DNA from 2 places in the Winslowiella toletana genome. Region 2 is predicted to be linked to the other one. Evidence: predicted binding sites of a transcription regulator. Region 2 holds the regulator's gene; the other holds the start of a gene.
The links. Region 2 encodes LexA, which represses DNA repair genes until DNA is damaged. Its sites were predicted from a motif close to TNCTGTATGTACATACAGNA; they were not measured.

Region 1: the regulator LexA is predicted to act here: its motif matches at 1,736-1,755, upstream of RIN69_RS10395 (metal-dependent hydrolase).

Annotation. Positions count from the first base shown of each region.
Region 1 covers NZ_CP134152.1:2,207,092-2,210,234, reverse strand. The annotation lists gene kduI (5-dehydro-4-deoxy-D-glucuronate isomerase) at 1-788, shown strand, start outside; gene kduD (2-dehydro-3-deoxy-D-gluconate 5-dehydrogenase KduD) at 840-1,601, shown strand; gene RIN69_RS10395 (metal-dependent hydrolase) at 1,775-2,365, shown strand; gene RIN69_RS10390 (L-cystine transporter) at 2,536-3,143, shown strand, end outside.
Region 2 covers NZ_CP134152.1:4,552,266-4,555,408, forward strand. The annotation lists gene RIN69_RS20705 (hypothetical protein) at 81-1,130, shown strand; gene lexA (transcriptional repressor LexA) at 1,198-1,806, opposite strand; gene RIN69_RS20715 (diacylglycerol kinase) at 1,912-2,280, opposite strand; gene plsB (glycerol-3-phosphate 1-O-acyltransferase PlsB) at 2,409-3,143, shown strand, end outside.

The DNA.
Region 1 (3,143 bases), 2.3 Mb from region 2:
CCGCCGGACTGCGCGGAGAGTTTCTTATTGAAACTATTTTTGCTGTCGATAACTACACCATGACCTACAGCCACACCGACCGCATAATTATCGGCGGCGTGATGCCGCAAAGCCGAAGCGTCACCATTGGCAGTGAAGTGGGTAAACAGCTGGGCGTCAGTTACTTTCTTGAGCGTCGTGAACTGGGCGTCATTAATATTGGCGGTGCGGGCATCATTGAAGTGGATGGTAAATGCTGGGAGATTGACCATCAGCAGGCGCTGTATGTCGGTATGGGCGCACAATCAGTGGTTTTCAGCAGTGTTGATGCGGCAAAACCGGCCAAATTCTATTACAACAGCGCACCTGCTCACCACCGCTATCCTGACAAAAAAATTACCCTCGACGAAGCCGCCACTACCACGCTCGGTGATGCTGCGACCAGTAACCGCCGCACCATCAATAAATATCTCGTCCCGGAGGTGTTGCCCACCTGCCAACTGACAATGGGCCTGACACAGCTGGAAGAAGGCAGCCTGTGGAACACCATGCCCTGTCATACCCATGAGCGCCGGATGGAAGTCTACTTCTACTTTGATATGGATGAAGAGACCGCGGTGTTCCATATGCTCGGCCAGCCGCAGGAAACCCGTCATTTATTGGTGCATAACGAACAGGCGGTTATCTCCCCAAGCTGGTCGATTCATGCCGGGGTCGGCACCAAACGTTACACCTTTATCTGGGGCATGGTCGGTGAGAATCAGGTGTTTGACGATATGGACCACGTCAAAGTCAGCGAATTGCGCTAAGCGCTAATCAGCAACGTTGCGGCCAGCGGGCCGAAGAAAAAGAGAGCGAATATGATCCTTAATGCATTTAATCTGGAAGGCAAAGTGGCGCTGGTCACCGGCTGTAACACCGGTTTAGGTCAGGGAATGGCCGTCGGCCTTGCCGAAGCGGGCTGCGATATTATTGGCGTTAATCGTAGCGTTCCGGATGAAACCCAGGCCCGTGTGGAAGCCACTGGCCGCCGTTTCTGTAGTATTGAAGCCGATCTGACCAACAGCGCCACGGTGCCACAGGTGGTTGAACAGGCCATCGCCGCATTCGGTCGTATTGATATTCTGATTAATAATGCCGGTATTATTCGCCGCGCGGACGCACTGGAATTTAGCGAGCAGGACTGGGACGATGTGATGAACATTAACAGTAAGACCCTGTTCTTTCTGTCGCAGTCGGTCGCTCGTCAGTTTATTAAACAGGGCAACGGCGGCAAGATCATTAATATCGCCTCGATGCTCTCCTTCCAGGGCGGCATCCGCGTTCCTTCTTATACGGCGTCAAAAAGCGCCGTAATGGGCTTAACCAAATTGATGGCCAATGAATGGGCACCGCATCATATTAATGTCAATGCCATTGCGCCCGGCTATATGGCGACCAATAACACCGAACAGATCCGTAATGACGAAGGACGTAACCAGGAAATTCTTGGCCGTATTCCGGCTGCTCGCTGGGGAAAGCCAGAGGATATGATGGGGCCGGTGGTGTTCCTTGCGTCATCAGCCTCAGACTATGTTAACGGCTATACGCTGGCGGTGGATGGCGGCTGGCTGGCACGTTAATCTTTCAGTTTTCTGCCGTTGGGCGGCAACGCTGTCGCCCGCGGAAAATCGAACTGCCGTGTTACTGAAGAAAGGTGACAAAATTCACCTTTAGTTACAGCGTCACATATTTAATCTACTGGATATATCCCCTATACTGGATGCATCGACAGCTATGCAGCCAGGTTATCCCCATGACGGCCGAAGGCCATATTATTTTTGCCATCGCCAGCGCAATTTTCGCCAAGCGCGCCGAGCTGACGCCGGTGCTGGCCAGCGCTGACTGGTGGCATCTGATTCCGGCTGCGTTGCTGACCTGTCTGTTACCGGATATCGATCATCCAAAATCACTGCTTGGCCAACGGCTGAAATGGATCGCGGTGCCGATATCCCGCGCCTTCGGCCATCGTGGATTTACCCACAGCCTGCTGGCGGTGCTGGGTGGGCTGGCGCTGTTTCAGATTAATGTGCCCGCCGACTGGCCGGTACCCGCCGACGTATTACAGGGCATGGTGCTCGGCTACCTCAGCCATATTATTGCCGATATGCTGACGCCCGCCGGTGTGCCGCTATTATGGCCTTGCCGCTGGCGCTTTCGCCTGCCGCTGCTTAACAGCCAGAAAGGCAATCAGCTTGAACGTGCACTCTGCCTGGCACTGGTCGGCTACGCCATCTGGTTTTCGCCGGAACAGCCTTATTTAGGCACCCATGGCTGGCCCGCGCAGATAATTAATTCCGTGCAAGATGGCATCAATCGAATAACCAATAAACAGTTAGCACAATAATTATACAATTTAATATCAAAAGGTTATAGCCCATTACTTTTGGATATAATGCTGCGCTTCATACAACTGATAATATCCCCCGCTAATAAATCTTTTTGCGCGATATAAAATATCGCCATTTGGTGATCCGCGCCAAAGCGTCACGGATTGCCCTTCACCGGAGAAATGGGATGAATCTACCGCTGATTCTGAATATCGTGGTTTTTCTCGCGCTGATCGTGCTGCTGGCACGCACCGGCCGCACAAACTGGAGTCTGTCGAAAAAAGTTCTCGCCGGCCTGGTGCTTGGCGTACTGTTCGGCCTTGGCCTGCAACTGATCTATGGCGAAAACTCCGCCGTGGTGAAGGAGTCGATTAGCTGGTTTAATATCGTTGGTAATGGTTATGTGCAGCTGCTGCAAATGATCGTGATGCCGCTGGTCTTCGCTTCGATTCTCAGCGCGGTAGCCCGCCTGCATAACGCTTCGTCACTGGGTAAAATTAGCGTTCTGACCATTGGGGTGCTGCTGTTTACCACCGCGATCGCCGCGCTGGTTGGCGTGTTTGTCACTCAGCTGTTTGGCCTGACGGCAGAAGGCCTGGTGCAAGGCACTCAGGAAAGCGCGCGCCTGGTGGCAATTCAGAGCAACTATGCCGGTAAGGTTGCTGATTTAACCGTGCCACAGCTGCTGCTCTCTTTTGTCCCGAAGAATCCGTTTGCCGATCTGGCTGGTGCCAGCCCGACCTCGATTATCAGCGTGGTGATATTTGCTGCCTTCCTCGGCGTGGCGGCACTGCA
Region 2 (3,143 bases):
ACGCACTAAAAATACAGCATCAGCAATGCTGATTTTTTAATGTGTAACTCTGAAAATAATATTTAAAAGGAGTTGAAAAGGTGAATGTAGTTAATTACTTTTTATCTTTTATTTTTCTTTGCTGTAGTATACCTGCCTTTGCCTATGACCCTTGCCGTGATTTGCAAATATTGTGGCAAATGGATGATAACTCACAGGCAATCCCTCCAATAACCGTCAGTAATGGTAGTACAGCGGATTACTTTGATATCACTTTACCCGGGTTACCGTCCACCGCACCAGGAAGCGTATCATGGATTCAACGTTATAATGTTCCCTTTGGCACGAATAATATTGCAAGTGGAAACGGCAGCAAGAACCTGGCGACATGGATAGCATTACCCGCTGGAGGGGGCGATATCTCTCTGGGTGACGGATTGACGGGCCGTATAGAAATTATTTCCGGAAACTATCTTGTGCGCGGAATATATTCAGGTTTTCAGACCTATTCTGGTCCGTACAAATTTCCTAATTGGGTGGGAAATTTTCCGAGCAGTCTTAATGTCGGATCCCGTTATCCGCTGGTCGAAAACTCTTTTACTGAGACAAAACTGCGCGTTTATATCACCAAAGGGAGCGCTTTTTCCGGCACATACAACGTGAGAATTCCAATAAAGATCGGAGCTGAAGAGTGGTATAAGGGAGAAAAATACTGTTCTGGTGGGGGTGGGGTTGAGCTGGCAGTGGCATCTATGCAAAATCGATTTGCTCCAGTGCAGGTTAATGTGATGGCCAGCTGTTCTTTGACCGGAGGCAGTAATATTGCCATTAATCATGGAAAAATAACTACCGCACAGGCTCGTAGCGGACACTCTTCAAGTACTAATTTTGGGATTAATTGCGGGAGCCCGTCTAACGTGCAGTTAACCTTTGAGGGGGTTCAGCCTGTCTCCGGAGAGGCCAGAAATGTGACGAAGTGTGGTAATAATGGAAAATGTACATTGACGGTTGATGATAATGCCAGTTTTGTTGGTGTTGTCGATGGCAGTAAAAATTTTAAGATAAGCTCCGTCTATCAGACCGTTGGATCCAGCACCCCTGACTCAGGCGCTTTCTCGGGTAATGCAATATTGAGAGTTCTGATGCAATAAAATAGACAATGTAAGTCACGGCGCGTGCCTGCGGAGGATAACAGCACGCGCTAAAGGAAGTAGAAGGTTACAGCCAGTTGCCGTTGCGAATCACACCGACCGCCAGACCTTCAATCGTCAGGGTTTGCTGACGAAGATCGACCACAATTGGCTGAAAATCACTGTTTTCAGGCAGTAACTGAACCACATTACCTTGTTTCTTCAGTCGTTTGACGGTGACTTCATCGTCAATACGCGCTACGACAACCTGTCCATTACGCACGTCCTGAGTCTTATGCACTGCCAGCAGATCGCCATCCATAATACCGATGTCTTTCATCGACATGCCGCTGACGCGCAACAAGAAGTCTGCATTAGGTTTAAACAGATTGGCGTCGACCTGAAAATGGCCTTCAATATGCTGTTCTGCCAGCAATGGTTCACCCGCTGCGACGCGACCGATCAGCGGCAGGCCGCTCTCATCTTCCATCATCAGACGAATGCCGCGCGAAGCGCCGGAAACGATCTCAATCACACCCTTACGCGCCAGGGCTTTCAGATGCTCTTCCGCGGCGTTGGGGGAACGGAAACCTAATTGCGAGGCAATTTCGGCGCGTGTAGGAGGCATACCCGTCTGATTAATATGGTCACGAATCAGATCATAGACCTGCTGCTGCCTTGCCGTTAATGCTTTCATTCCGCCCCCTGGTTGTTTATACAGTCGCTGTGAGTATATACAGGTATTCGCTGCTTTGAAACCTAAAGCTGCGTAAAAAACGACTGCTTGTCAATTTCTGCCTGGTCAGGCGAAATGTGCCCATAACAGCATTATCCAGACAAATACCGCTAACAGAATGGTGAGTAACACCGCCGCAGACCCCATATCCTTGGCGCGTCCGGAAAGCTCATGCATTTCACTGCCGATCCGATCCACCACCGCTTCTATCGCGCTGTTAAGGATTTCTACGATAATCACCAGCAGTACTGAGCCGATTAGCAGTACACGAGTGATGGCATCCACATCAAGCCAGCAGGCAATAACGATCGCCACCACTGCTGCGATCAACTCCTCGCGAAATGCGGCTTCATGCTGCCAGGCGGCACGCAAACCTTTCCATGAATAACCTGCTGCTTTCACAATTCGCGCAAGGCCGGTTACATTATTTGTCATAATCAGGGAACCCTTTGAGATGTTTAACGTCCACCAGAGGGTGGCGCACGTATTGCAACACAACAGATCTTAATAGCGCTTTCTGGTATGCTTGCCGCGCTTTGCTAACAAGAGGCTTCATGTTGTCTATGTCAGGTTGGCGTAATTTCTATTACAAGTTACTAAACTTACCCCTCTCATTTTTGGTGAGAAGTAAGGCTATTCCGGCCGATCCGGTAGCTGAACTCGGGCTCGATAGTTCGCGCCCCATTATGTATGTATTGCCTTATGATTCAAAGGCGGATCTCCTTGCATTGCGATCGCAATGTCGTAAACGCGACTTGCCCGATCCGTTGGAGCCGCTGGAAATCGATGGCACGGTTTTGCCACGCCACGTGTTTATCCACGATGGACCGCGCGTGTTCCCCTACTTCGTTCCCAATCTGGAGTCGGTAAAGCTGTTTCACGAATATCTGGATCTACACCGCAGTAATCCCGATCTTGACGTGCAGATGGTGCCGATTTCCGTCATGTTTGGCCGTGCACCGGGTCGCGAAGTTCAGGGTGAACAGACGCCACATCTGCGCGTGCTGAACGGCATTCAGAAGTTTTTTGCCGTTCTCTGGTTAGGACGCGACAGCTTCGTGCGTTTCTCTCCTACCGTGTCACTGCGCCGTATGGCGACTGAACACGGCACCGATCAAACTATCGCCCAGAAGCTGGCCCGCGTTGCGCGTATGCATTTCGCTCGTCAGCGTCTGGCGGCGATCGGCCCGCGTTTGCCGGTGCGTCAGGAGCTGTTTGGTCGGCTGCTGCAATCCAAAGCCATCGCTAAAGCGGTCGAAGATGAAGCACGCAGCAAAAAAATCTCCCATGAGAAGGCA